3 regions of the Streptomyces sp. NPDC005263 genome follow, and region 1 is predicted to be linked to each of the others. Evidence: predicted binding sites of a transcription regulator. Region 1 holds the regulator's gene; each other region holds the start of a gene.
The links. Region 1 encodes HspR, which represses chaperone genes until heat shock. Its sites were predicted from a motif close to TTGAGNNNNNNNNNCTCAA; they were not measured.
Positions count from the first base shown of each region.

Region 1 (9,952 bases):
GGGTGGTGCCGTACAGCGAACTCGGCATCGTCGGCGGGGTGTTGGCGGCCGGCTGGATCGTGTTCGTGGCCGTCGGCTTCAAGGCGCTCGATCACGCGGACGCGCTGGCCGGAACCGTGGCCGTGGTGACCGCCTTCGGGGTGGGGGCCCTGGCGGCGGCCGAGATGATGGACGGGCCGGCCGCCCTGCTGAGCGTGCTGGCCGCAGCCCTGACCGGGTTCCTGATGCACAACCGTCCCCCCGCGCGGGCGGGGCTCGGATCCTGCGGGGCGCTGTTCGCGGGGTTCGTGCTCGCGTCGGCGGCCGTGGTCACCCGCGCCGGGTACGAACCGGCGTCCAGCGCGGGGGTGTTGTTCGCGCTGACGGCGGTCGCGGCCGCCGATGTGATCCTCGTGCTGCTCTCCCGCCGGCTGGCCGGGCGGCCCCTGCTGCGCAGCGGCCCGGACCACCTCGCGCACCGGCTCCGGCGGCTCGGGCTCACCTCCTGCGGGGCGACGGTGGTGCTCGGTGTGGGGGCGTCCTGCGGGGTACTCGTCGCGGTCTTCGCGCATCTGGGGTGGATTGCCGGGTCAGGGGTGTACTGGGTGGCGGCGGGCGTTCTGGTGCTCGTCCTGGGACTCCTTCGAGTGCGGCCGTACGGGCCGCGCCGCCCGATGAAAGCGCAGGTCGGAGCCCAGTTGCGTGTAAGGAACGGATAAGAGTTGAGCCCTCCCGACTCAGGTCTGTTGACCGCAGGCCGGGCGTCGTGCACACTTGAGCCCGTTCCACTCAAGTCAGCTGGAGGAAGATCACCATGGCACGTGCGGTCGGCATCGACCTGGGCACGACTAACTCCGTCGTCAGCGTTCTGGAGGGCGGCGAGCCCACCGTCATCACCAACGCCGAGGGTGCCAGGACCACGCCGTCCGTCGTCGCCTTCGCCAAGAACGGTGAGGTGCTCGTCGGCGAGGTCGCCAAGCGCCAGGCGGTCACGAACGTGGACCGGACCATCCGCTCCGTGAAGCGCCACATGGGCACGGACTGGAACATCGAGCTCGACGGGAAGCCCTTCAACCCGCAGCAGATCTCCGCGTTCATCCTGCAGAAGCTCAAGCGCGACGCCGAGTCGTACCTGGGCGAGAAGGTCACGGACGCGGTCATCACCGTCCCGGCGTACTTCAACGACTCCGAGCGTCAGGCGACGAAGGAAGCCGGCGAGATCGCCGGTCTCAACGTCCTGCGCATCGTCAACGAGCCCACCGCGGCCGCGCTGGCGTACGGCCTGGACAAGGAAGAGCAGACGATCCTCGTCTTCGACCTCGGCGGTGGCACCTTCGACGTGTCGCTGCTCGACATCGACGAGGGCCTGGTCGAGGTGAAGGCCACCAACGGTGACAACCACCTCGGCGGCGACGACTGGGACCAGCGGGTCGTCGACTACCTGGTCCAGCAGTTCAAGTCGGGCCACGGCGTGGACCTGGCCAAGGACAAGATGGCTCTCCAGCGTCTGCGTGAGGCGGCGGAGAAGGCCAAGATCGAGCTGTCCTCGTCCACCGAGACCTCGATCAACCTGCCCTACATCACCGCGTCCGCCGAGGGCCCGCTGCACCTGGACGAGAAGCTCACCCGGGCTCAGTTCCAGCAGCTGACGGCCGACCTGCTGGAGCGCTGCAAGACGCCGTTCCACAACGTCATCAAGGACGCCGGCATCTCCATCAACGAGATCGACCACGTCGTCCTCGTCGGTGGCTCCACCCGGATGCCCGCCGTCGCCGAGCTCGTCAAGGAGCTGACCGGCGGCAAGGAGGCCAACAAGGGCGTCAACCCGGACGAGGTCGTCGCCATCGGCGCCGCCCTGCAGGCCGGTGTCCTCAAGGGTGAGGTCAAGGACGTCCTGCTCCTCGACGTGACCCCGCTGTCCCTGGGTATCGAGACCAAGGGCGGCATCATGACCAAGCTCATCGACCGGAACACCACGATTCCGACCGAGCGCTCCGAGATCTTCACCACGGCCGAGGACAACCAGCCGTCCGTGCAGATCCAGGTCTACCAGGGCGAGCGCGAGATCGCGGCGTACAACAAGAAGCTCGGCATGTTCGAGCTGACCGGTCTGCCGCCGGCGCCGCGTGGCGTCCCGCAGATCCAGGTGTCGTTCGACATCGACGCCAACGGCATCATGCACGTGACCGCGAAGGACCTCGGCACGGGCAAGGAGCAGAAGATGACCGTCACCGGCGGCTCCTCGCTGCCGAAGGACGAGGTCGACCGGATGCGCCAGGAGGCCGAGCAGTACGCGGAGGAGGACCACCGCCGCCGCGAGGCCGCCGAGACCCGCAACCAGGGCGAGCAGCTCGTCTACCAGACCGAGAAGTTCCTCAAGGACAACGAGGAGAAGGTCCCGGGCGAGATCAAGACCGAGGTCGAGGCCGCGGTCGGCGAGCTGAAGGACGCGCTCAAGAACGAGTCCGCCGAGGCCGACAACACCGCCGAGATCCGTACCGCCACCGAGAAGGTCGCGGCCGTCTCGCAGAAGCTCGGCCAGGCCATGTACGCCGACGCCCAGGCCGGTCAGGCCGCGGGTGGCGCCTCCGAGGGTGCCGCCGACGGTGACGCGAAGGCCGACGACGACGTCGTGGACGCCGAGATCGTGGACGACGAGCGCAAGGACGGTGCCGCGTGACGGAGGAGACCCCGGGCTTCGACGAGAAGCCTGACGTCCCTTCCGGCGCCACCCCCGACGACGCCGAGCCGCAGGCCGCCGCCCCCTCCTCGGGGGAGGCGGCGGCCCCGGCCGGGGACGCAGCAGCACAGATCGCAGGCCTGACGGCCCAGCTGGACCAGGTACGCACGGCGCTCGACGAGCGCACCGGCGACCTCCAGCGGCTCCAGGCCGAGTTCCAGAACTACCGCCGCCGGGTCGAGCGGGACCGGATCACGGTCAAGGAGATCGCCATCGCGAACCTCCTGACCGAGCTTCTGCCCGTGCTCGACGACATCGGCCGCGCGCGGGACCACGGCGAACTCCTCGGCGGGTTCAAGTCCGTCGCCGAGTCGCTGGAGTCGGTCGCGGCGAAGATGGGCCTGCAGCAGTTCGGCAAGGAGGGCGAGCCCTTCGACCCGACGATCCACGAGGCCCTGATGCACAGCTACGCGCCGGACGTCACCGAGACGACGTGCGTGGCGATTCTCCAGCCCGGGTACCGATTCGGCGAACGCACCATCCGCCCCGCGCGGGTGGCCGTCGCCGAACCTCAGCCCGGGGCGCAGACCGTCAAGGCGGACGAGTCCGCGGAGACGGCCGACGACAAGGAGACCGGTGGCCCGGACGAGGGCTGAGCTGGAACCGAGAAGGACAAGTAGGAAGGAGGGGCGTCGAGGATGAGCACCAAGGACTTCATCGAGAAGGACTACTACAAGGTTCTCGGCGTCCCCAAGGACGCCACCGAGGCCGAGATCAAGAAGGCCTACCGGAAGCTCGCCCGCGAGTTCCACCCGGACGCCAACAAGGGGAACGCCAAGGCGGAGGACCGCTTCAAGGAGGTCTCCGAGGCGAACGACATCCTCGGCGACCCGAAGAAGCGCAAGGAGTACGACGAGGCGCGCGCCCTGTTCGGTAGCGGTGGCTACCGTCCGGGGCCGGCCGGCCAGGGCGGCTCCTTCAACTTCGACCTGGGTGACCTCTTCGGAGGCGGAGCCCCGGGCGGGGGGAGCGCCGGCGGTTTCGGCGGCGGGATCGGTGACGTCTTCGGGGGCCTGTTCAACCGGGGCGGCGCGGGCGCGGGGACGCGTACCCAGCCCCGGCGCGGCCAGGACATCGAGTCCGAGGTCACCCTCAGCTTCACCGAGGCGATCGAGGGCGCGACGGTCCCGCTGCGGATGTCCTCGCAGCAGCCCTGCAAGGCGTGTTCCGGCACCGGCGACAAGAACGGCAACCCGCGGGTGTGCCCGACCTGCGTCGGAACCGGGCAGGTCGCCAGGGGCTCGGGCGGCGGTTTCTCGCTGACGGACCCCTGCCCGGACTGCAAGGGCCGCGGCCTGATCTCCGAGGACCCCTGCGAGATCTGCCACGGCAGCGGACGGGCCAAGTCGTCGCGGACCATGCAGGTCCGCATCCCCGCGGGGGTCCTGGACGGCCAGCGCATCCGCCTGCGCGCCAAGGGAGCACCCGGCGAACGGGGCGGCCCGAACGGCGACCTGTACGTCACGGTGCACGTCGACGCCCACCCGGTCTTCGGCCGCAAGGGCGACAACCTCACGGTGAGCGTCCCGGTCACGTTCGCGGAGGCGGCCCTCGGCGGCGAGGTCAGGGTGCCCACCCTGGGCGGCCCGCCGGTGACGCTGAAGCTGCCGCCGGGCACACCCAACGGCCGCACCATGCGCGCCCGCGGCAAGGGCGCGGTCCGTAAGGACGGCACCCGCGGCGATCTTCTGGTCACCGTCGAGGTGAGTGTTCCGAGGGACGTGACGGGGAAGGCTCGTGACGCGCTGGAGGCGTATCGCGAGGCGACCGCGGGTGAGGACCCGCGGGCGGAGCTGTTCCAGGCCGCGAAGGGAGCATGAGTGAGATGGACGGTCGTCGACGCAATCCGTATGAACTGACCGAGGAAACCCCGGTCTACGTCATCTCGGTGGCGGCCCAGCTCTCCGGCCTGCACCCGCAGACCCTGCGCCAGTACGACCGTCTCGGCCTGGTCTCCCCCGACCGCACCCCCGGCCGGGGCCGGCGCTACTCGGCCCGCGACATCGAACTGCTGCGTACCGTCCAGCAGTTGTCGCAGGACGAGGGCATCAACCTGGCCGGCATCAAACGGATCATCGAACTGGAGAACCAGGTCGTCGCCCTGCAGTCCCGCGTCGCGGAACTGCAGGGGGCCCTGGAGGGCGCGGCGGCCGCGATGCAGCAGCGCGAGGCGGCGGTGCACGCGTCGTACCGCCGCGACCTGGTCCCGTACCAGGAGGTCCAGCAGACCAGCGCGCTGGTGGTGTGGCGCCCGAAGCGCCAGGGGGCGTCGGACTGACGCCTGGTCGACTGACTTGAGGGGCCCGGAGGTTCACCTGAACCTCCGGGCCCCTCAGTCGTCTCCCGGTGCTTCCGGTGTCTCATCGACCTGTGGGCGGAGCAACTCCACGATGCGTCTCACCGAGTCGTCGTCGCCGTTTCGTACGGTGACCTCGACGTCGTCGACCGTGAACGTCACCTCCCGGGCCGCCCCGGGGCGCGCCCGGCGCCACGCGGCGTAGGAGAGGGCCAGGCCGCCCCCGCCGATGGCGTTGCTGAGAATCACGTCGATGATCTCGACGACGCCCAGCTGGCCGCCGGTCTGGCGGGGTGTCCGTATCCGTACCTCGGCATGGTCTCGGAGGTCGCCGTCCTCGCGGAACCAGCGGTACAGATCGGTGAGCGTCTCACCACCGTCATCTGCCGCGACCCTGACCTGCACCCGCATGGCACTCCCTCCGCTGCGTCCGTACATGCAGACGATAGAGGGGTGTCGCTCGCGCAGCTCGGGGCGATGGCTAAAAATGATCTTGCTGTGATGGTGCCATTGGGTTTGGCTGGGCTGCTAGCCAGATGAAGATGGGAAGATACATGCGTGTGCCTCTGAAAGCCGCAGCTGTCGCCTTTTCCGCACTTGGGGTGGTAGGCGCTGCGGTCAGCCCTGTCAGCGCCGCACCTGCGATCGGCTTCGCGGAGAAGGCATCCGTGACCGCGGTCAGCTGCTACGCCCACAACCGGTCCGGAGAGACCTTGAACGTGCGAGGCGGAGCCGGAACCAGATATTCGGTCGTGGGAACGATCGCCGCCGGCGGAAAGCTCCCCTGTGGGAGCCTCGGAGAAGGCGACGTAGTCGGACAGAAGTACACGGCGTGTGGTGGCACGTCCAGCTACTGGAAAACCGTCCGACTCAATGGTCGTGATGGCTGGGTCGCAGCGGAATGCGTGGCGCTGGGCGCCTCCTGAGGGTTTGGATGAGGACGGCGGGGCCTTTGCCCGAAGGCCCCGCCAAGGGCTTCGTGATCGGCGAGGGGATCACGGGCCCGAAGCGGGGCTGAGGCAGGGCTGAGGCGGTTGGTCAGAGCCAGTAGTCCCAGATGCCGTAGGCCTCCTGCTCGACGACCTTCTCGTTGCCCGCGGGGTCGATGTAGACGGCTCGGTAGTAGTACAGCCCGAGCCGGTCCTCGTTCACCGTCCTGTCCATGTGGAACTGTGGGTGGTCGACCTTGCCCGTGGCGAACGGGGCCCAGGAGCCGGCGGCCGGATCCCACTTCTCCCAGCGGTAGTCCGTGTAGTCCTCGCACGGTCTGTCGAAGACGGTCACGCCGCAGCGGACGTACAGCTCCGGGTACTGGTCCTCCTGGACCTCCGTCGACGTCCAGCCCGACGGCCGGGTGTCGGGCATGGCGACCGAGACCTCGGCGGGGTGGAAGGCCTCGGGGCCGGCGTCCCTGTCGACCAGGGGGGAGCCGTCAGTGGCGGCCACCTTGTAGACGTGGGTGGCTCCGTCGGGGACCGTCGGGCAGAGGATCTCGGTGCGGGCCAGGGAACTGCCGTTCCAGCAGTTGTCCTTCCAGACCGTCTCCCCGCTGTCCGGGTCGGTGACGCCCTGCCACACGCGGTAACCGGTGACGTCGTCGTCGGCGGGCGGCGTCCAAGTCAGGCGGACACCCAGCGGGATCCGCTCAGCGGTCAGGTTCTCGACCGGGGCCGGACGCTCGGTGTCCGGTGTGGTCGCCGTGGCGCCCGGGCCGGGCCGCGACACGTTCCCGTACGGGTCGACGGTCATGATCCGGTACTCGTACGTCGTCTCGGACGCGCCCGAGACGTCCCAGCAGACGCCGTTGATCTGCTTGCGGCCGGCGTAGGCGGGAGCGTCGTCACCGGCCCAGGACCAGTACGTCCTGGGGTCCTCCAGCGGCAGCTCGAGCGAACTGTTCGGCTTGCACTTGTCCACCGTGCTGCTCTCGCCGGTGGCCGTGTCGGTGCGGACGATCTTGTACGTGAGCAGCGGGCCCTCGTCGAAGGTCCATGGGTCGGCGCTGCTCCACTCGATCATCACCCCCTCGTCGAACCGGCTCGCGCTGGTCTGGAACGCGGGGATCGCCTCGGGGCGGTCGGCCATCTTCAGCGTGATCTCCGCCGGGGCGGCGGCGTTGCCCTTCGCGTCCACCGAGCGCACCGCGTACCGGTAGCTGTCGGCGACCGCGGCCTGCTGGCGGGGTACGACATCAGTCCGGTCGGTGGTGCCCTTGCCGGGCAGGGCGTCGACGTAGCCCCCCGGTCGCCGGGTCGTACTGGACGACCTGGTACGACGAGGCCCCGGCGACCGGGGACCACGTCAGGTGCGGAAGGCCCGACTCGTACGCGACATCGACCTCCGCCACGGGCGGCGGCGGGGTCAGGTCGGACGTGGTGAACGTGGTGGCGGCCGAGTACGCCGACCAGTTCCCGGCCGCGTCACGCGCCCGCCCGCGATAGGTGACCTTGCTGCCGTCGGCGGGGTACCCGGTGTCGCAGATCGCGCCCTTCGCACCGGAGTACACGGTGATCCACCCGGTGGGGTCGAGTCGCTGCATCTCGTACCAGGAGATGTCGGCCTTGTTCTCCGCGGTGGTGATGAGCTGCGGGGCCGCGTAGGGCTGGTCGACCGGGCAGGCGTCCCACTCCACGAACGGGGCGGCCGGCGGTGTCCGGTCGACGGTGGTGACGGGCTGGTCGGCGCTGCCCGCCGACTCGTTGCCCGCCGTGTCGTGGGCGCGGACCTCGTAGTAGTACGTCTTGCCGGTCTGCGGCACACTCGCGTCGGTGTACGACGTGGAGGTGGTGGTCCCGAGCGCCTTGGCGGGGAAGGCCGTGCCCTTCAGGCGCCGGTAGAGGCGGTACCCGGCGAGGTCCATCTCCTTGTTCTTCGCCCAGGTGACCTTCGCCTTCCCGGTGGCCTTGTCGTACGTGACCGTGGCTGCCGTCGGGGCGAGTGGCTTGACCTTGTCGACGGACGCCGAAGTGCGCGGCGTGTAGCCGAACTTGACGCTGGCCGCCCCGGTCCAGTTGGCGAAGTCGACGCGGAGGGTGTGGCTGCCGGAGGGGATGGTGACGTTGGCGGTCTTCTTCACGGTCGTCGAGACGTTCTTCCACGCGTCGACCTTGCGGACGCCGTCGACGTAGACGCGGATGCCGTCCTGGACCGCGGCGGTGAAGGCGAAGGGTCCGCCGGAGCCGAAGTCGCGGGTCACGCTCCAGCGGACGCCGAAGTTGTCGCGCGGCAGGCCGGAGGCGGGGGCGCCGGTGCCCCAGTTCTGGTCGATCGCGCTGTCGCAGTCGGTCTTCTTGGGTGTGCCGGAGAAGCTGGTGTTCGCGAAGAACTGCCGCTTGAACACGGGGGAGGCGCAGGTCGTGGCGGCGGACGCGGGCGTGGCGACGGCGGTGAGCAGGCCGCCCGCGGTGGCGAGCACGACGGCGGCCGAGGTCGCGGCGGTCGTGCGTCTGACTGGGGTCATTCGGTCCTTCAGTCCTGATCAGCAACGGCAGGCAGAGCGTTGATGATCAGGACTGACGATGGTGGAGATTGGTTGTACGTGACTTTTTTGGCCGCGCTCGTACCTCAAGGTCGCCCAGGGTCCCCCACGCCTTCACAGGAACCCCACGTATTAACGTTGCCATCTCGATAAGTGATTGCTTCTTGACGACTCTGTGAAGGCCGCGTTGGCTTTCTTCACCTGGGTCGCGACAGCACCCTCGTTCGGAAGGCAAGCGCAGTGAACACCCGTATGCGTCGTAGCGGCATAGCAGTGGCCGCAGGTTCCCTCACGCTCTCCCTGTCCGCCTGCGGGGCGCTGGGAGTAGCCGGGAGCAGTACCGAGGCCAGCCCCACCAAGGGGAACGACATCACGGTGGGCCTGTTGCTGCCGGAGAAGGCGAACACCCGGTACGAGAAGTTCGACCACCCGTTCTTCGAGGCCAAGGTCGCCGAACTCACCAGGAAGCAGGGCAAGGTCGACTACGCCAACGCCGACGCGAGCGCGAGACGGCAGACCGAGCAGCTGCAGCGGATGATCGACGACAAGGTCGACGTGATCGTGCTGGACGCCGTCGACTCGCACGCCATCGCCGACGGTGTGAAGAAGGCGAAGGACGAGGGCATCCCCGTCATCGCCTACGACCGGCTCACCGAGGGTCCGATCGACGCGTACATCTCCTTCGACAACGAGCTGGTCGGCGAGGTGCAGGGCCGCTCCGTCATCGACGCCCTGGGCTCGCGCCGGGACACCTCGGACAAGATCGTCATGATGAACGGCTCGTCCACCGACCCGAACGCCAAGCAGTTCAAGGCGGGCGCGCTCTCCCAGCTGGGGGGCAAGGTGACGGTCGCCAAGTCGTACGACACCGTGGACTGGAAGCCGGAGAACGCCAAGGCCAACATGGAGAAGGCGATCGACGCGATCGGCGCGGGCAACATCGCCGCCGTCTACTCCGCCAACGACGGCATGGCCGGCGGGATCATCGACGCCCTGAAGGCCGCGGGCGTGACCAAGCTGCCGCCGATCACCGGGCAGGACGCCGAACTGCCCGCCGTGCAGCGGATCCTGACGGGCGACCAGTACATGAGCGTGTACAAGTCGTACCCGCAGGAGGCCGAGTTCGCCGCGGAGATGGCGGTGGCGAAGATCCAGGGCAAGGACATCGAGTTCGACGCCCTCGCCTCGGACCGGGTCGACAGCCCCACCGAGAAGGACATCCCCGCGCAGCTGGTCCCCGTGGTCGCCCTGACGAAGGGCAACATCAAGAGCACGCTGGTCCAGGACGGCTTCTACAAGGTGTCCGAGATCTGCGCCGGCAAGTTCCAGAGCGCCTGCGCCGCCGTCGGGCTGGAGTAGCCGCACGGGCACAGCCCCAGGCGGTGTGGAGCGGGGTCAGGACGGGGGCCAGTTCCGCAGCAGGCTGTCGAGGGCGTCCAGGATCCGCGTCCAGCTCTCC
Region 1 covers NZ_JBIAKJ010000007.1:202,125-212,076, forward strand. The annotation lists gene ACFYRY_RS29540 (MraY family glycosyltransferase) at 1-698, shown strand, start outside; gene dnaK (molecular chaperone DnaK) at 794-2,659, shown strand; gene grpE (nucleotide exchange factor GrpE) at 2,656-3,315, shown strand; gene dnaJ (molecular chaperone DnaJ) at 3,358-4,539, shown strand; gene ACFYRY_RS29560 (heat shock protein transcriptional repressor HspR) at 4,545-4,997, shown strand; gene ACFYRY_RS29565 (hypothetical protein) at 5,052-5,426, opposite strand; partial or broken gene ACFYRY_RS29570 (PA14 domain-containing protein) at 6,054-8,475, opposite strand; gene ACFYRY_RS29575 (sugar ABC transporter substrate-binding protein) at 8,746-9,852, shown strand; gene ACFYRY_RS29580 (TetR/AcrR family transcriptional regulator) at 9,889-9,952, opposite strand, start outside.

Region 2 (9,952 bases), on a different contig from region 1:
AGGTCCGCGACCGGCAGCTCCAGTTCGGCTCCGTGCGAGCGCAGGAAGCTCAGCGCGATCTGCGCCGACTCCTTCATGACGTCGCCCAGCTGGCCCGTCAGCGTCAGGCCCGCCGCGCCGGTCTCCGGGTCGGCCAGCGACGCCTCGACGAACAGCACGTCACCGCCCGCTCCGGTGACCGCGAGCCCCGTCGCCACACCCGGCACGGCGGTGCGCCGCTCCGCCGGGTCCTGGGCGGACTCCGGCACATGGTGCGGCCGGCCGATCAGCGCGCGCAGGTCCTCGTCCGTGACGGTGAACGGCAGTTCCCGCTCGCCCAGTTCGTGCTGGGCCGCGACCTTGCGCAGCAGCCGCGCCACGGAGCGCTCCAGGGTTCGGACGCCGGCCTCGCGGGTGTACTCGCCGGCCAGCTTGCGCAGCGCGCCCTCGTCGAGGGTGACCTCGTCCTTGTTGAGGCCGGCCCGCTCCAGCTGGCGGGGCAGCAGGTGGTCACGCGCGATGACGATCTTCTCGTCCTCGGTGTAGCCGTCGAGCCGGACCAGTTCCATGCGGTCGAGCAGCGCCTCCGGGATGGCTTCCAGCACGTTGGCCGTGGCCAGGAAGACGACGTCCGACAGGTCGAGTTCGACCTCCAGGTAGTGGTCCCGGAAGGTGTGGTTCTGCGCCGGGTCGAGGACCTCCAGCAGAGCCGCGGCCGGGTCGCCCCGGAAGTCGGACCCCACCTTGTCGATCTCGTCCAGCAGGACCACCGGGTTCATCGACCCGGCCTCCTTGATCGCGCGCACGATCCGGCCGGGCAGCGCGCCGACGTAGGTACGCCGGTGGCCGCGGATCTCCGCCTCGTCCCGCACCCCGCCGAGCGCGACCCGCACGAACTTCCGTCCCATGGCGTGCGCGACGGACTCGCCCAGCGAGGTCTTGCCGACACCGGGCGGGCCGACGAGCGCGAGCACGGCACCGCCGCGCCGCCCGCCGATGACACCCAGTCCCCGGTCGCTACGGCGCTTGCGGACCGCCAGGTACTCGGTGATCCGTTCCTTCACGTCCGCCAGCCCGGAGTGCTCGGCGTCCAGCACCGCCTTGGCGCCCTGGATGTCGTACACGTCCTCGGTCCGTTCGTTCCACGGCAGTTCGAGGACGGTGTCGAGCCAGGTGCGGATCCATGAGCCCTCGGGCGACTGGTCGCTGGACCGCTCCAGCTTGTCGACCTCCTTGAGGGCGGCCTCGCGGACCTTCTCGGGCAGGTCGGCGGCCTCGACCCGGGTCCGGTAGTCGTCGGACTCCTCGCCCTCCGACTCGCCGTTGAGCTCCCGCAGTTCCTTGCGTACGGCTTCCAGCTGGCGCCGGAGCAGGAACTCCCGCTGCTGCTTGTCGACGCCCTCCTGGACGTCCTTGGCGATGGTCTCGGCGACGTCCTGCTCGGCGAGGTGGTCGCGCAGTTGCTGAGCGGCGAGCTTCAGCCGGGCCACCGGGTCGGCGGTCTCCAGGAGCTCCACCTTCTGCTCGGTGGTCAGGAAGGGCGAGTAACCGGAGTTGTCGGCCAGGGTGGACACGTCGTCGATGGCCTGCACCCGGTCCACGACCTGCCAGGCACCCCGCTTGCGCAGCCACGCCGTGGCCAGTGCCTTGTACTCCTTGACCAGTTCGGTGACGTGACCGGGCAGCGGCTCGGGCACGTCCTCGTCGATGCGGACGCCCTCGACCCAGAGGGCGGCACCGGGTCCCGTGGTCCCCGCGCCGATCCTCACCCGGCCCCGGCCGCGGATCAGCGCGCCCGGGTCACCGTCGGCGAGCCGGCCGACCTGCTCGATGGTGCCGAGCACACCGGTGCTCGCGTATGTCCCGTCGATGCGCGGCACCAGCAGAACCCGGGGCTTGCCGGGCTCCGAGCGGGCGGCGGCCTGGGCGGCCTCCACGGCGGCGCGTACATCGGCGTCGTTCAAATCCAGCGGAACCACCATGCCGGGCAGCACGACCTCGCCGTCGAGCGGCAGCACAGGCAGAGTGAGCGGTGTGGACGTCGAAGCCATGATCTCCCCTTCGGCATTCAAGTTGAGCTATGCCGACTCAATGCATGTGAGCGCTTGAATGTTCCCCATGGGGCGTTCGCTGTGAGCGATCACGTTCGGGGAGGCGGAAACGGGCCGTCCCTCGGCCCAACAGCCGGACGGTCCGGAAGATGCCCGTTGATATCGGGGAGTTACCCGGCGGTGGTGGCCGGGTGGGCCCGGCGAGCGCGCCGCGTCACCGGCCAGGTGGCCACGCCGATCCCCAGCGAGATCAGGTGCCCCCAGTTCGTCATGGGGTCCGTGAACGCGATCAGGTCCAGCACCACCATCCCGCCGAAGGCGGCCAGCAGGGGCCGGCGCAGCCAGGGCGTGAGGAGTCCGGCGAGGGCGCCCACGCAGGTGGCGACGCCGAAGCTGACGCCGTAGTCGAGGCGGTGCAAGGAACTGTCGGGCAGGTGCCCGGCCAGGACCGCGAGCCCCACGGCCCCCTCGGTCGCCAGGGTGGCGAGGACATGCCCGAGCAGGAAGACCCCGGCGGTGCGCACGCCGCCGATCCGGCGCTCCAGAGCCGTGAGCGCCAGCAGCAGACCTGTCGCGTACGGCGACAGGAGCCCGCCGGCGATCCACAGCGCGCTGGCCGGCAGCACCACCATCGGCCACCGCACCAGGTGGGCCACATCGGTGCTGGAGGCCTGGTGCAGGGTGTGCACGACGGCGGGGTCGGCGTACGCGGTGATCAGCGAGGTGACGGCGAGCAGGGCGACGTACCCGAAGGTGAAGGGAGTTCCGGTGGGCGTGGGGAGCAGCCGCCAGGGGCGGGGGCGCCGGGCTGCCGCGGGGGCGGCGGGTGTGGACGCCGCGACGGGGGTGGCGGGCGGGGGCGAAACGGTGGTCGTGGCCGGGGCGGTCGGGTTCCGCTGCCGCGGCATCGCCTCCAGCAACCCCGCGGCGTCGGGCAGACCGGTGCCGACGGACGCCTCGGAGGGAGCCTCGTACGCCGCCTCGCACCGCACGCGACCGGGATCGCCGCCGGGCATCCCGCACGGAGTACCGCACGGCGAAGGAGCCACATCCGCCGTCGTGTCGGCGGCCGTCACGGTCCGGTTCACGGTGAGGCGCTCCTTCCGTTTCGCCCACCCTTGGCCGTCCCGCACGGCACTGTCTATGACCGGCGCCACGAAAGCCGCCATTCACAGCGACTTCCCAGGGAAAATTCGCGCGCCCCACCCGGCACGGGACTGCCAGGATGGGCCGATGCTCACCCCGAACGACACCCCCGAAGTCCTGGACCGTCGCGAGGGCCCGTACGGCGAGGTCGTGCTGCGCCGCCACGGTGGACTGCTGCAGATCATCGCCAACGGATGCTTCCTGATGGACACCTCCGACGGCCGCTCGGAGCGGCGGCTGGTCGACACGGCACTGGAGGCTCTCGACGGACGGGCCGAGCCGAGCGTGCTGATCGGCGGTCTCGGCGTCGGCTTCTCCCTCGCACACGCCGCCGCCGATCCCCGCTGGGGCCGCATCACGGTGGTCGAGCGCGAGGCCGCGGTCGTCGACTGGCACCGCGAGGGGCCGTTGTCCGGTTTATCCTCTCGGGCGCTCGCCGATCCGCGTACCGAGGTTGTGGAAACCGATCTGGTCGCGTTCGTCAATGAGACATGCGACACATTCGACGCGCTGTGCCTCGACATCGACAACGGCCCCGACTGGACGGTCACCGAGGGCAACCACGGTCTCTACTCACCAGCCGGACTCACCAGCTGCGCAAGGGTGTTGAGGCCGGGAGGGGTGCTGGCGGTGTGGTCCGCCCAACCCTCTCCGGAATTCGAGGGAACCTTGCGGAATGCCGGGTTCCAACAGGTGCGTACCGAAGAGATCCCGGTTGCCCGGGGCGTGCCGGACGTCGTGCATCTCGCCGTCCGACCTGGATAGCAAAGAAACGGTGACTCCCCGTACTCTGCTTCCCTGACGCCGATCATTCAAGCGTCAAGCGCAGTCATGCGCAGACAAGGGATCACCCCACTGGTTCCGGAATTGCACACCTCAGGGGCGGGCGATGGAGCAGACACACACCTCCCACAACGGCACGGCGGCGACCCAGGGCGCACAGCGCCGGGTTCTGGTCGTCGAGGACGATCCGACGATCGTGGACGCCATCGCGACCCGCCTGCGCGCCGAGGGATTCCTCGTGCAAACGGCGGTCGACGGCCCGTCCGCCGTGGACACGGCCGAGGCCTGGCAGCCCGATCTGCTGATCCTCGACATCATGCTGCCCGGCTTCGACGGTCTGGAGGTCTGCCGACGCGTGCAGGCCGCCCGTCCGGTGCCGGTGATGATGCTCACCGCGCGCGACGACGAGACCGACATGCTGGTCGGGCTCGGGGTCGGCGCCGACGACTACATGACCAAGCCGTTCTCGATGCGCGAGCTGGCGGCGCGGGTGCACGTGCTGCTGCGCCGGGTCGAGCGTGCCGCGCTGGCCGCCGCCACTCCGCGCAGCGGCATCCTGCGGCTCGGCGAGCTGGAGATCGACCACGCGCAGCGCCGGGTACGGGTGCGCTCCGAGGACGTCCATCTGACGCCGACGGAGTTCGACCTGCTGGTCTGCCTGGCCAACACGCCGCGTGCGGTGCTCTCCCGGGAGCAGCTGCTGGCGGAGGTGTGGGACTGGGCTGACGCCTCCGGCACCCGTACGGTCGACAGCCACATCAAGGCCCTGCGCCGGAAGATCGGCGCCGAGCGGATCCGCACGGTGCACGGAGTGGGTTACGCCCTGGAGACGCCGACGCCATGAGCGAGGGTCCGGCCGGACGGAGAGGCCCCGGGGAGCCCTGGGGCGGCGTACGCCCGTTCTCGATCAAGACGAAGCTGGGCGCTCTGGTCGTCACGTCGGTGCTGATCACCACCGGCCTGTCGATGATCGCGGTGCAGACCAAGACGGAGCTTCGCTTCATCACGGTCTTCTCGATGATCGCCACACTGCTCATTACGCAGTTCGTGGCGCATTCGCTCACCGCGCCGCTGGACGAGATGAACGCGGTGGCCCGCTCCATCTCGCACGGCGACTACACCCGCCGGGTGCGGGAGAACCGCCGTGACGAGCTGGGCGACCTGGCCGAGACGATCAACCGCATGGCGGACGAGCTGGAGGCCCAGGAGCGGCAGCGCAAGGAACTCGTGGCGAATGTCTCGCACGAGTTGCGCACGCCGATCGCGGGCCTGCGGGCGGTCCTGGAGAACATCGTCGACGGTGTGACCCAGGCCGACCCGGAAACCATGCGGACGGCCCTGAAGCAGACCGAGCGGCTCGGCCGGCTGGTCGAGACCCTGCTGGACCTGTCCAGGCTGGACAACGGGGTCGTACCGCTGCGAAAGCGGCGTTTCGAGGTGTGGCCGTACCTGTCGGGCGTGCTGAAGGAGGCCAACATGGTCGCCTCGGCGCGCGCCGGCATCGCCTCCGGCTCCGGCAGCCACACCCGTACGGACGTCCATCTGCACCTGGATGTGTCCCCGCCGGAGCTGACCGCGCACGCGGACCCGGAGCGGATCCACCAGGTAGTGGCGAATCTCATCGACAACGCGGTCAAGCACAGCCCGCCGCACGGGCGGGTCACGGTGAAGGCGCGGCGCGGGTCCCGCTCCGAGTCCCTGGAGCTCGAGGTGCTCGACGAGGGCCCCGGCATTCCGAGGTCGGAGTGGCACCGGGTCTTCGAGCGGTTCAACCGCGGCAGCGTCAACCGGCCGCACGGCCCCGGCAGCGACGGCGGTACCGGGCTCGGCCTGGCGATCGCCCGCTGGGCTGTGGATCTGCACGGCGGCCGGATCGGAGTGGCCGAATCCGAGCGGGGCTGTCGGATCCTTGTCACCCTTCCGGGACTTCCCTCTCTGCCAAGTTGACGTAAAGTTCGAAGCGAAGCCACAAGATCCATCGGTGTCCGCCGCGGCGTACACGTGTGATCAGGCAGAGGCCCGCGCGTTCGACGCGCCGAGGCCCGGTCGCGTCATCCCTCGCGCAACAGAACCACGTTTTTTTCCCGCCATTTCCAGCCCCGAAACCCGCTCTTCGATGTGACTTACACGACGATGAACGGGCCCGGCCTGACCTACCCCGTCAAGGGGGCGTAGCCTTTATTCCCGCTGTCCATCACCTTGTGAAGCGGAAGAGGGCGGTTGCCGCCGTGTCGCCACAGTCCCCCAGTAACTCGAGCATCTCGACCGACACCGACCAAGCGGGGAAGAACCCCGCGGCCGCGTTCGGACCCAATGAGTGGCTCGTCGACGAGATCTATCAGCAGTACCTCCAGGACCCGAACTCGGTAGACCGTGCCTGGTGGGACTTCTTCGCCGACTACAAGCCGGGCGCTGCCGTCGCCTCGGCTCCGGCGGGTACTGCGGCCGCGGGGGCCGCAGGGACCACCACCCCGGCCGCGCCTGCCGCCCCGCAGGCGCAGGCGCCCGTACCGGCCCCGGCTGCCGCTCCCGCGCCCGCCGCGAAGCCCGCCGCCGCTGCTCCGGCGCCCGCCAAGGCCGCCGCGCCGGCTCCGGCTCCGGCCCAGGCCGCGAAGCCCGCCGCCGCCAAGCCGGCGGCCAAGGCCGCGCCCGCCACGGCGTCGTCGGGCGGTCCTGAGCTGGTGACGCTGCGCGGCCCCGCCGCCGCCGTCGCGAAGAACATGAACGCCTCCCTGGAGCTGCCCACGGCCACGTCCGTGCGCGCGGTCCCGGTGAAGCTGCTCTTCGACAACCGCATCGTCATCAACAACCACCTGAAGCGCGCCCGGGGCGGGAAGATCTCCTTCACGCACCTGATCGGCTACGCGATGGTGCAGGCCATCAAGGCCATGCCGTCGATGAACTGGCACTACGCGGAGAAGGACGGGAAGCCCACCCTCGTCAAGCCGGAGCACGTCACCTTCGGCCTGGCCATCGACCTGGTGAAGCCGAACGGCGACCGCCAGCTCGTCGTCGCCGGCATCAAGAAGGCCGAGACGCTGAACTTCTTCGAGTTCTGGCAGGCCTACGAGGACATCGTCCGCCGCGCCCGCGACGGCAAGCTGACGATGGACGACTTCTCCGGTGTCACGGTCTCCCTGACCAACCCCGGCGGCCTCGGCACCGTGCACTCGGTCCCCCGTCTGATGCCCGGCCAGTCGGTCATCATGGGCGTCGGCTCGATGGACTACCCGGCGGAGTTCCAGGGCACCTCCCAGGACACCCTGAACAAGCTCGGCATCTCGAAGGTCATGACGCTCACGTCGACCTACGACCACCGGGTGATCCAGGGCGCCGCGTCCGGCGAGTTCCTGCGCATCGTCGCCAACCTCCTCCTCGGCGAGGGCGGTTTCTACGACGAGATCTTCGAGGCGCTGCGCATCCCCTACGAGCCGGTCCGCTGGCTCAAGGACATCGACGCCAGCCACGACGACGACGTCACCAAGGCCGCCCGGGTCTTCGAGCTGATCCACTCCTACCGGGTCCGCGGCCACGTCATGGCCGACACCGACCCGCTGGAGTACCGCCAGCGCAAGCACCCCGACCTGGACATCACCGAGCACGGGCTCACCCTGTGGGACCTGGAGCGCGAGTTCGCCGTCGGCGGTTTCGCGGGCAAGTCCCTGATGAAGCTGCGCGACATCCTCGGTGTGCTGCGCGACTCGTACTGCCGCACCACCGGCGTCGAGTTCATGCACATCCAGGACCCGAAGCAGCGCAAGTGGATCCAGGACCGCATCGAGCGCTCGCACACCAAGCCGGAGCGCGAGGAGCAGCTGCGCATCCTGCGCCGGCTGAACGCGGCGGAGGCCTTCGAGACCTTCCTGCAGACCAAGTACGTCGGCCAGAAGCGCTTCTCCCTGGAGGGCGGCGAGTCCGTCATCCCGCTGCTCGACGCGGTCATCGACAGCGCGGCCGAGTCGCGCCTGGACGAGGTCGTCATCGGCATGGCCCACCGCGGCCGGCTCAACGTGCTCGCGAACATCGTCGGCAAGTCGTACGCGCAGATCTTCCGCGAGTTCGAGGGCAACCTCGACCCGAAGTCGATGCACGGCTCCGGCGACGTGAAGTACCACCTGGGCGCCGAGGGCACCTTCACCGGCCTGGACGGCGAGCAGATCAAGGTCTCGCTGGCCGCCAACCCCTCGCACCTGGAGGCGGTCGACCCGATCCTCGAGGGCATCGCCCGCGCCAAGCAGGACATCATCAACAAGGGCGGCACGGACTTCACGGTCCTGCCGGTGGCCCTGCACGGCGACGCGGCCTTCGCGGGCCAGGGCGTGGTGGCCGAGACCCTGAACATGTCGCAGCTGCGCGGTTACCGCACCGGCGGCACGGTCCACGTGGTCATCAACAACCAGGTCGGCTTCACCGCGGCCCCCGAGTCCTCGCGTTCGTCCATGTACGCCACGGACGTGGCCCGCATGATCGAGGCCCCGATCTTCCACGTGAACGGCGACGACCCGGAAGCGGTCGTGCGGGTCGCGCGGCTGGCCTTCGAGTTCCGCCAGGCGTTCAACAAGGACGTGGTGATCGACCTCATCTGCTACCGCCGCCGCGGTCACAACGAGTCGGACAACCCGGCGTTCACCCAGCCGCTGATGTACGACCTGATCGACAAGAAGCGCTCGGTGCGCAAGCTGTACACCGAGTCCCTGATCGGTCGCGGCGACATCACCCTGGAAGAGGCCGAGCAGGCCCTGCAGGACTACCAGGGCCAGCTGGAGAAGGTCTTCACGGAGGTCCGCGAGGCCACCTCGCAGCCGTCCTCGGTGGAGCCCGCGGACCCGCAGGCCGAGTTCCCGGTGGCGGTCAACACGGCCGTCTCCACGGAGGTCGTCAAGCGGATCGCCGAGTCCCAGGTCAACATCCCCGACAACATCACCGTCCACCCGCGTCTGCTGCCGCAGCTGCAGCGCCGGGCCACGATGGTCGAGGACGGCACGATCGACTGGGGCATGGGCGAGACGCTGGCCGTCGGCTCCCTGCTCCTGGAGGGTGTCCCGGTCCGGCTGTCCGGTCAGGACTCGCAGCGCGGCACCTTCGGCCAGCGCCACGCGGTGATCATCGACCGTGAGACCGGCGACGAGTTCACGCCGCTGATGTACCTCTCCGAGGACCAGGCGCGCTACAACGTCTACAACTCCCTGCTGTCCGAGTACGCGGTGATGGGCTTCGAGTACGGCTACTCGCTGGCCCGCCCCGACGCGCTCGTCATGTGGGAGGCGCAGTTCGGCGACTTCGTCAACGGCGCGCAGACGGTCGTGGACGAGTTCATCTCGTCGGCCGAGCAGAAGTGGAGCCAGACCAGCGGCGTCACGCTCCTGCTCCCCCACGGCTACGAGGGCCAGGGCCCGGACCACTCGTCCGCCCGCCCGGAGCGCTTCCTCCAGCTGTGCGCGCAGAACAACATGACGGTCGCGATGCCGACGCTCCCGTCGAACTACTTCCACCTCCTGCGGTGGCAGGTGCACAACCCGCACCACAAGCCGCTGGTCGTCTTCACCCCGAAGTCGATGCTGCGTCTGAAGGCCGCCGCGTCGAAGGCGGAGGAGTTCACCACGGGCCAGTTCCGCCCGGTGATCGGCGACGAGTCGGTGGACCCGGCGGCGGTCAAGAAGGTCGTCTTCACCGCGGGCAAGGTCTACTACGACCTGGAGGCCGAGCGGAAGAAGCGCGGCGCCACGGACACGGCGATCATCCGCATCGAGCGCCTGTACCCGCTCCCGGGTGCCGAGCTCCAGGCCGAGATCGCCAAGTACCCGAACGCCGAGAAGTACCTGTGGGCGCAGGAGGAGCCGGCGAACCAGGGTGCCTGGCCGTTCATCGCCCTCAACCTGATCGACCACCTGGACCTCGCGGTCGGCGCGGACGTGCCCCACGGTGAGCGGCTGCGGCGGATCTCCCGTCCGCACGGCTCCTCGCCCGCGGTGGGTTCGGCCAAGCGCCACCAG
Region 2 covers NZ_JBIAKJ010000003.1:889,151-899,102, reverse strand. The annotation lists gene lon (endopeptidase La) at 1-2,030, opposite strand, end outside; gene ACFYRY_RS17760 (rhomboid-like protein) at 2,201-3,118, opposite strand; gene ACFYRY_RS17755 (spermidine synthase) at 3,264-3,941, shown strand; gene ACFYRY_RS17750 (response regulator transcription factor) at 4,066-4,803, shown strand; gene ACFYRY_RS17745 (ATP-binding protein) at 4,800-5,906, shown strand; gene ACFYRY_RS17740 (multifunctional oxoglutarate decarboxylase/oxoglutarate dehydrogenase thiamine pyrophosphate-binding subunit/dihydrolipoyllysine-residue succinyltransferase subunit) at 6,188-9,952, shown strand, end outside.
Region 2: lon (endopeptidase La) is a predicted target of HspR. The motif match lies at 2,053-2,071, and genes of this name have one in related genera.

Region 3 (9,952 bases), on a different contig from region 1:
GGCGGGCGGTTGCGGCGCGACCTGCTGAGCGCGGACCTCGCCGACGCCACCCGCAGGGCCGCCCTGCTGAACGAGATCGTCTACCGCGGCCGGCTGCCCGCGCACCGCACGTCCGAGGCCGAGGACACCCTGCCGCCCAACCTCAGGAACCACGGCGTCACCCTCTCCGCGCACGGCCGCGGCGTCTCCGTCCAGGCCGGCTGGGCCCCGCACGTCGAGAACGGCCTGATCCTGGTCGCCGTCGGCATGATCTCCGCCCTCGCCGTGCTCCAGCGCACCCGGCTGGCCGCCTTCGAGACCATGCGCGCCAACGAGCGGGCCCCCATGACCGACTCGCCGTACGAGGTCCGCTCCCTCATCTCCCGGCTGTCGGCCGGGGTGAACGAACTCCAGCTGGACCTGGCCTTCGGCGTCGAGGCGTACGTGGACAGCCTGCTGATCCCGGAGATGCTGATGGAGGCCTTCCAGTCCTCCCTGCGCGACACCCTGGGCATCCGCGACAGCCTGGAGAACTCCGCGCGCATGGTCGAACGGCTCACCTCCGTCATCGGCGCCCGCTCCGCCGCCCTCGACGCCGAACTCGCCGAGCGCGACGATCGCCGTGACCGCACCGTCTCCGCGCTCGTCGCCGCGGCCACCCTGATCGCGCTGCCGCCGACCCTGCTGCTGACGTACTTCGGGGTCAACGGCACCAACGTCCACTCCGACCGCTCCATCTTCGACCTCGACACGTACGGCACGGCGTACGCGCTGGCCTGGCTTCCCTTCGTGGTCCTCGCCGTGATCGGATACCTGCTGCTCCGGAGGGTCAGCAGACGCTCCGGCGCCCTCCTGTCCCCGCCCGACGGCCGGCCCGCCACGGTGCCCGCGCCCCGATCCCCGTCCGGGAGCTGACCCGCCGATGTCGCGACGACCCGCCGTGTCCGCGCACCGGGGCGGATCCGAACACGCCGGCGCCGCCACCCGGGAGGCGTACGAGGACGCGGTCCGCTCCGGCGCCGAGTACGTGGAGTTCGACATCCGGCGCACCGCGGATCAGGTCCTCGTCGTCTACCACGATCCCCGGGTCGGTCCCGGCGGCCCGCCCCTGTCGACGATCACGCATGCCGAACTCTGCGAACGGGCCGGATACGCCGTACCGGTCATGGAGGACATCATGTCCCTGATCGCCGGGAAACTGGCCGGGCACCTGGACCTCAAGGAGGTCGGGTACGAGCGCACGGTGATCGACCGCGCGATCGCCCTGCTCGGCACCGACGGCTTCGTCGCCACCACCCTGGAGGACCGTTCCGTCGCCGCCATCGCGCGGGGCTTCCCGCAGGTGCGCACGGCCCTGTCGCTGGGCCGCGACCGCCGGGACATCGCTCCGGCCCGCCTGGCCGCCACCCGGCTGAGCGAGCTGCTGCCCATGCGGCGGGTCCGTGCCTGCGGAGCGGGCGGGGTCGCCGTGCACCACCGGCTGGCGCGCGCGGGTGTGCTGCGCGAGGCGGCCCGGCACGGCCTGTTCAGCATGGTGTGGACGATCAACGAGGACCTGCCGATGCGGACCTTCCTGGCCGACCCGCGGGTCGACGTCCTGGTCACGGACCGCCCCCGGCGGGCCCTCGCCCTGCGCGGCGGACGGCACGACGAGCGCCCGGCGGGGTACCCGTCCTCCTGAGCCGGGGTACCCGTCCTCCTATGCCGGGGTACCCGTCTCCTGACAGGAGCCACCCATTGACAAGAGCGCACTCAAGTTTTCTGCTGGAGTGCACAGGCTCCGCTGGCGCGGTGGAAGGGAACAGCGATGGGACGTGCGGTCGGAATCGATCTCGGGACCACGAACTCGGTGGTGGCGGTGCTGGAAGGCGGCGAGCCCACGGTCGTCGCCAACGCGGAGGGCGGCAGGACCACACCGTCGGTGGTGGCCTTCGCCAAGAACGGCGAGGTGCTCGTCGGAGAGGTCGCCAAGCGGCAGGCCGTGACGAACGTGGAGCGCACCGCCCGCTCGGTCAAGCGGTACATGGGCGACTCGAACTGGCGGTTCCCCCAGGAGGGCTCCATCGACGGCACCCGCTACCGGGCGCAGGAGCTGTCCGCGCGGGTGCTGCAGAAGCTGAAGCGGGACGCCGAGTCCTACCTCGGCGAGGACGTCACCGACGCCGTGATCACCGTGCCCGCGTACTTCGACGACAGCCAGCGGCAGGCCACCAAGGAGGCCGGGGAGGTCGCGGGCCTGAAGGTCCTCAGGATCATCAACGAGCCGACCGCCGCCGCCCTCGCCTACGGCCTCGACCGGGGGGAGGAGCAGACGGTCCTGGTCTTCGACCTCGGCGGCGGCACCTTCGACGTGTCGTTGCTGGAGATCGGCGACGGGGTCATCGAGGTCAAGGCCACCAACGGCGACACCCACCTCGGCGGCGACGACTGGGACCAGCGGGTCGTCGAGTACCTCGTCAAGCGCTTCAAGGGGCAGACCGGCGTCGACCTGGGCAACGACAAGATGGCCCTGCAGCGACTGCGTGAGGGCGCCGAGAAGGCCAAGATCGAGCTGTCCAGCTCCTCCGAGACGACGATCAACCTGCCCTACATCACCGCCTCCGCCGAGGGCCCGCTGCACCTCGACGAGAAGTTGACCCGCGCCCAGTTCCAGGAACTCACCGCGGACCTCCTCGACCGCTGCAAGACCCCCTTCCACCAGGCGGTCAAGGACGCCGGCATCAAGCTGGCCGCGATCCACCACGTCATCCTCGTCGGCGGCTCGACCCGGATGCCCGCCGTCACCGAGCTGGTCAGGGAGCTCACCGGCAAGGACCCGCACAAGGGTGTCAACCCGGACGAGGTCGTCGCCGTCGGCGCGGCGCTCCAGGCCGGCGTCATCCGCGGCGACGTGAAGGACGTCCTGCTCCTCGACGTCACCCCGCTGTCCCTGGGCATCGAGACCAAGGGCGGCATCATGACCAAGCTCATCGAGCGCAACACCACGATCCCCACCCGCCGCTCGGAGATCTTCACCACCGCCGCCGACAACCAGCCCTCGGTGGGCATCCAGGTCTACCAGGGCGAACGGGAGATCGCCGCGTACAACAAGAAGCTCGGCGTCTTCGACCTCACCGGCCTGCCGCCCGCGCCGCGCGGCGTGCCGCAGGTCGAGGTCGCCTTCGACATCGACGCGAACGGGATCATGCACGTCTCGGCGAAGGACCTCGCCACCGGCCGGGAACAGAAGATGACCGTCACCGGCGGCTCCGCCCTGCCCAAGGACGACATCGACCGCATGATGCGGGAGGCGGAGCAGTACGCCGAGGAGGACCGGGGCCGCCGGGAGGCGGCGGAGACCCGCAACCATGCCGAACAACTCGTCTACCAGACCGAGAAGTTCCTCCGTGAGAACGAGGACAAGGTCCCGGCCGAGACCAGGGGAGAGGTGGAGGCGGCGGTCGCCGAGGTCAAGCAGCTCCTGGAGCAGAACGCGGAGACCGACGCTCTGCGCACCGGCGTCGAGAAACTCGCCTCCGTCAGCCAGCGGATGGGCCAGGCCATGTACGCCCAGGCCCAGCAGACCCCGACGGACGGCGCCGCCGACGGCGCGCACAGCTCACCGCAGGACGAGGAGGGCGTGGTCGACGCCGAGATCGTCGACGACGAGAAGGACCAGGACCGCAAGGGCGGCGCGGCCTGAGCCCGGCCTCAGAAGTCCTTGAGGCGTTCCCTCAGGAGCTGCTTGGTGCGCTCCGCCGAGGCCGCCCGCGCCGACATGTGGTCCAGGACCTCCAGATGCGCGACGACCTCCTTGCGGGAGTCCAGGTAGAGGGCACCGGTGAGGTACTCGGTGAACACCATGTCGGGCAGTTCCGGCTCGGTGAAGCGGAAGAGGGAGAACGGCGCGTACGTGCCCGGGTGCGGGCCCTGTTCGAACTCCGCGACCTGGAGGGTGATCCGGTCGTTCTCGGCGAGCTGGACGAGTTTGTCCAGCTGGTCGCGCATGACCTCGCCGTCGATGCTCACCGGCCGGCGCAGCACCGTCTCGTCCATGATCACCCACAGGTGCGGCGGGTTCGTCCGCTCCAGCAGCTCCTGCCGGGCCATCCGCAGCGACACATGCCGGTCGACCGTCCCCGGCCCCGCCTGCCCGATCGTCCCGGCCTCCATCACGGCGCGCGCGTAGGCCTCGGTCTGCAGCAGACCCGGCACGAAGTGCGGCTCGTAGGAGCGGATGATCCCGGCGGCGCCCTCCAGGCTCACGTACATGCTGAACCACTCGGGCAGCACGTCGTGGAACCGCTGCCACCAGCCGGGCCGGTTGGCCTCCTCGGTCAGTGCCACGAACGCGGCCGCCTCGTCGTCGGCGACGCCGTACGTCTCCAACAGCACCTGCACGTACGGGATCTTCAACGCGACGTCGGCCGTCTCCATCCGCCGTACGGTCGCGGGGGCCACCCGCAGCGCCCGCGCGGCCTCCTCGCGTTTGAGGCCGGCCGCCTCCCGCAGTTCCTGCAGCCGCCTGCCGAGCACCACCTGGCCCACCGTGGGAGCAGGACGCCGCTCACTCACGCCACGCCTCCCCTACGCGTCGAAGTCCGGATGCAGTGTGTCATGTTCCGCTGCCTGTCTCATCAGTCTCTCCGGGCCGGAACCGCGACACACGCGACACGGGTGCCGTTTTGCGACGGTGGCCCCATTACCCGGGGTATCAGGTGCCGTCCGCGTCCGGCACGACGACCTGAGGGTTCCTCAAGGCAGCAGTGAGTGAAGGTACTTGACCGTCGCGGGGTCGGCCGGGAGGAAGGTCTCGATGGCCAGCTCGGAGACGGTCACGTCCATCGGGGTGTTGAAGGTGGAGATGGAGGAGACGAACGACAGCGTCCGTCCCTCGTGCTCGATCCGCATCGGCAACGCGAAACAGGTGCCGGGCTCGGCCGGTGGACCGGCGTCGTCGTCCTGCTCCGGCACCGGATACGCGGACACCTCGTCGTACAACGCCCGCAGCCGCTCCGAACGGCGCAGGGCGATCTGCCGCCCCATCTGCGCGAGCAGATGCCCGCGCCACTCGCGAAGGTTGCGGATACGGGGTGCCAGGCCCTCCGGGTGGAGCGTCAGCCGCATCGCGTTCAGCGGCGGGACGAGCAGGGACTCCGGCACGCCCTCCAGCAGCATCAGGATGCCCCGGTTGGCCGCGACGACGTCGTACAGCGCGTCGACCACGAGCGCCGGGTAGGGCTCGTAGCCCTGGATGAGGCGCTCCATGCCCTCGCGCAGCGCCTCCAGCGCCGGGTCGGTCAGCGGGGTCTCGGGATACCGGGGCGCGTACCCCGCCGCCAGCAGCAGTGCGTTGCGCTCCCGGACGGGCACCTCCAGGTGCTCGGCCAGCCTGAGCACCATCTCCTCGCTCGGCCGTGCACGGCCCGTCTCGATGAAGCTGACGTGCCGGGCCGAGGAGTCCGCCCGCAGCGCCAACTCCAGCTGACTGACCCGCCGTTCCTCCCGCCAGGCCCGCAGCAACGGGCCGACGCCCGGGTCGGCGGGGACGGTGGCGGGAGCGGCGTCACCGGACGCGACGGTGGTCATACCGACGACCGTAGCCGAGGAACGCCCGCCAGGAGCAGAGTCGCCGGCAGCCGAGGAACGGGTGCTCGACCGGACCGTGGACCTCGGAGACCGCGGCGCCCCGGCGCGCCGACGTGCGCGGCTGCCCGCTGGGAGGGGCGATCGGGGGCGCCCTCGGCGACCCGATCCCTCGGGAGCCCGTCTGACCAGGGCCGAAGCGGCCCAGCTGTGGCAGGCTGGACAGGCATCCGCAACTCAGGAAGGAGCGAGGCCATGCCCGTGGAACCGCTGTCGCAGAAGGAGATCGAGGACCGGCTCGCGGAACTGCCCGGCTGGTCGGTCGACGGCGACCGCCTCACCCGGTCCTACCGGCTCGGCACGCACTTCGCCGCGACCGCGATGGTCGTCCACATCGCCCAGGTCCAGGAGGAGCTCGACCACCACTCCGACCTCACCCTCGGCTACAACACGGTGTCCCTCAGCGTGAACACGCACAGCGCGGGCGGCACCGTGACCGAGCTGGACTTCGAGCTCGCCCACAAGGTGCAGGAGCTCGCCGCCGCCCACGGGGCGCAGTGACGGCGGTGCTGGACTACGACAAGGAGGCCGACGCCTACGACGTCACCCGCGGCGGCGAGCCCAGGGCCGCCGCGGCCGCCGACGCCGTGCTCGGCCTGGTCCCGGAGGATGCCCGGCGGCTCCTCGACGTCGCCTGCGGCACCGGGATCGTGACCCGGCGGTTCGCCGCGGCCCGCCCCGGCCTGCGGGTGACGGGCGTGGACCTGACGTACGGCATGGCCCGGACGGCCGCCGAACGTCTCCCCGGGGCGATCGTCCTGGCGGACAGCAGGCGGCTGCCGTTCCCCGACGGCTCGTTCGATGCCGTCACCAGTGTCTGGCTGCTGCATCTGCTGGACCGCCCGGGCGACGTCCGCGCGGTCGTCGCCGAGTGCGCCCGCGTGCTGAGGCCGGGCGGCGCGTACGTCACCACCGTCGACAAGGCCGCCGCACACGACGTGGGCAGCGACATCGACGCGGTCCTCGCGCCCCGCCCGCGCCGGCCGGCCCAGGACGCCACCGAAGCCGTCACGACGTATGCCGTGGCCTGCGGACTGGATCCGGTCGGCCGGGCCCGCTTCCCCGGCGTCGGTCAGGGGCGCAGCCCGCGCAGTACGGCCGCGGACCTGCGGCGCGGCTGGTTCACCCGGGTCCCGCCCGACGACCCGCTGGCCGAACAGTTCGCCGCGCGGCTGGCGGCCCTGCCCGACCAGGACCGACGGCGCGCCGATCCGGTGTTCAGGGTGCTGGGGTTCCACAAGCCCGAGCGAAGTCCATGAACCAGTTGGTCACCCAGCTCTCCCCGTCGTCCACCGAGAAGGCCTGCTCCCAGCGTGCGGTGGTGTCGGAGATCCCCGACCACACGAACCGCACCCGCACCTCCTTGCCGTCGTGTGTGTCCTCGCCGTGGAACTCGCCGCGCCCGCCCTCGAAACGGCCGACCACCGGCGGGAACAGTTTCCCGCTGCGGCTGGAGGACCAGTTCAGCGACCACTGCTCGCTCTCCGGGTCGTAGAGCCGCAGCGTCAGCCCCTTCCACCGCCGGCCCGGCACGTCGAGTTCGTCGATGTTCGCTGCCCCGTCGAACAGGCTCCAGCAGCGGCTGGTGGCCGAGAACTCCTCCCAACCGCTGTCCGGGTCGAGGAAGTCGGTGCGGCGGCGATGGTGGACCTCCCACGCGCCGTGGAAGAAGTCGAAGTCGTGCGGGCTGCTCATGGGCGGTCTCCAGTCGTGCCGGCGGGCAGTGAGTCGGCCATGTAGGCGTCGAGGTCGGGGACTTCGGGGGCGATCAGATGCCGTACCCAGGCGTCCCGTTCGTGCAGGATCGGCGGCAGTTCCCACACGCAGCCGATCCACGGCAGGTCGGGCCGGATGAAGTGCGTGGGGTCGCGGTCCGGGCAGCCGAGGACCGGCTGGCCCGCCGACGCGCCCCGGAAGTGCAGGACGTTGTCCCACACCCAGCTGTACGCGTTCAGATAGGCGCCGTCGTCGTCGCCCCGGTGCAGCACGACGAAGGTCGCGGGCGGCGTCCCGTCCGGCTCCGGCAGCAGCTCCGGAAGAATCGAGTAAGCCGCCTTCGCCACGTCCGGCGCGATGCCGTTCGGGTCGGCGGTGACGTGGTAACGCTTGATGTGACGACCGGCCACCTCGATCGGTGGCGGCACGGTCAGCAGTTTCTCCCTGAAGGCCATGGACGGGACCGTACGGCCGCTTCACTGACATCCTGTGTCAGTGAAGTCGGGCATCCTGAGATCATGAAGTCGGCCCGGCTCGTCTCGATCCTGCTGCTGCTCCAGACCCGGGGGCGGATGACCGCCGCCCAGCTCGCCGAGGAACTGGAGGTGTCCGTCCGCACGGTCTACCGGGACGTGGAGGCGCTGGGCGCGGCCGGGATCCCGCTGTACGGCGACGCGGGCCACGCCGGCGGCTACCGGCTCCTCGACGGCTACCGCACCCGCCTCACCGGCCTGACCGCGGGTGAGGCCGAGGCCCTCTTCCTCGCCGGTGCGCCCGGTCCCGCCGCCGAACTGGGCCTCGGTCCCGTCCTGGCCGCCGCCCAGCTCAAGGTCCGGGCCGCGCTGCCGCCGGAACTGCGCGCGCATGCCGACCGGGTCGGCGGCCGCTTCCACCTCGACGCACCGGGCTGGTACGCGCGGGCCGAGGAGGCGCCGTTCCTGCCGGCGGTCGCGGACGCCGTGTGGAACAACCGGGTCCTGCGTGTCCTGTACCGCCGGTGGCGTGAACCCACCGATGGGGAACGCCGGTTGGAGCCGTACGGGCTCGTGCTGAAGGCGGGCCGCTGGTACGTGGTCGCCGGCCCGGGCCCCCGCACCTTCCGCGTCGATCAGATTCTCCAACTGGCGCTCTCGGAGGATGAGTTCACACGCCCCGACGGCTTCGACCTAGCGGCCTACTGGACCGCCTACCAGCGTGACTTCCATGACCGGCTGCACCGTGCCGAGGCGGTGGTCCGCGTGGCGCCGGGCGTGACGCTCCCCATGGCCGTGCGGGCGAACGGCCGTACCGAGCAGGACGGTTGGACGGTGGTCACCGTCCCCATCGAGTCCGTCGACCACGCGCACGCCGAGTTCCTGCGCCTGGGCACCGGTGTCGAGGTCCTCCATCCGCCCGAGTTGCGTGAGCGGATCGCCCGGACGGTCGCCGAGTTGGCTGGAAGATACGGCAACCCGGGCGAGCACGGCGGCGACTGACAGGGACCGGAATGCGTCCGTCCCCCCGTTCAGGAGGCCCGCCCCGTGCAGCACCCGCACCCCCAGCCGCCCCCGCTCCCCGCCCCGCCTTCGCACCGCGGACGCCGCGTGCTCCTCGGCGCGATGACCGCCGTCACGGCCCTGGTCGGCGCCGGACTCACCACCCTCACCACCCCCGACACCTCCCCCACGCTCGAACTGACCCGCGCGGGAGGGGCCCCGACGGCGGCCACCGCCCGGCAGGTCGAGAAGCTCGACCGCGGTGTGGTCAGCGTGCACACCGACAGCGGCAACCTGGTCAGCTGGCGCTGGCTCGGCACCGACCCCGGCGACGTCTCCTTCAACGTCTACCGGGCCGGTACGAAGGTCAACTCCACGCCGGTGACGGGCTCGACGAACTACTTCCACTCCGGCGCCCCCGCCCAGGCCGACTACACGGTCCGCGAGATCGTCGGAGGTGTGGAGCAGGCCGACTCCGTACACGCCGTCCAACTCCGCACCGGCTACAAGGACGTTCCCATCTCCCCGCCGGCCGGCGGCACCACCCCCGACGGCGTCGCCTACACCTACGCGGCCAACGACGCCTCCGTCGCCGACCTCGACGGCGACGGCGCCCTCGACTTCGTCCTCAAGTGGCAGCCCACCAACGCCAAGGACAACTCGCAGTCCGGCTACACCGGCAACACGATCGTCGACGGCGTCAAGCTCGACGGCACCCGCCTGTGGCGCGTCGACCTGGGCCGCAACATCCGCTCCGGCGCGCACTACACACAGTTCCAGGCGTACGACTACGACGGCGACGGCAAGGCCGAGGTCGCCATGAAGACCGCGGACGGCACGGTCGACGGCACCGGCGCGGTCATCGGCAGCTCCTCGGCCGACCACCGCAACTCCAGCGGCTATGTGCTCACCGGACCCGAGTACCTGACCATGTTCAACGGGCAGACCGGCAAGGCGATGCAGAGCGTCGACTACGTCCCGGCCCGCGGCACGGTCTCCTCCTGGGGCGACTCGTACGGCAACCGGGTGGACCGTTTCCTCGCCGGCACCGCCTACCTGGACGGTGCCCGCCCCTCCCTGATCATGGCCCGCGGCTACTACACCCGCACGGTCGTCGCCGCCTGGGACTGGCGGGGCGGCACCTTCACCCGCCGCTG
Region 3 covers NZ_JBIAKJ010000008.1:116,403-126,354, reverse strand. The annotation lists gene ACFYRY_RS31720 (hypothetical protein) at 1-894, shown strand, start outside; gene ACFYRY_RS31715 (glycerophosphodiester phosphodiesterase family protein) at 902-1,660, shown strand; gene dnaK (molecular chaperone DnaK) at 1,787-3,661, shown strand; gene ACFYRY_RS31705 (helix-turn-helix domain-containing protein) at 3,670-4,533, opposite strand; gene ACFYRY_RS31700 (helix-turn-helix domain-containing protein) at 4,714-5,547, opposite strand; gene ACFYRY_RS31695 (4a-hydroxytetrahydrobiopterin dehydratase) at 5,800-6,105, shown strand; gene ACFYRY_RS31690 (class I SAM-dependent methyltransferase) at 6,111-6,863, shown strand; gene ACFYRY_RS31685 (hypothetical protein) at 6,823-7,299, opposite strand; gene ACFYRY_RS31680 (hypothetical protein) at 7,296-7,775, opposite strand; gene ACFYRY_RS31675 (helix-turn-helix transcriptional regulator) at 7,839-8,795, shown strand; gene ACFYRY_RS31670 (rhamnogalacturonan lyase) at 8,841-9,952, shown strand, end outside.
Region 3: dnaK (molecular chaperone DnaK) is a predicted target of HspR. The motif match lies at 1,717-1,735, and genes of this name have one in related genera.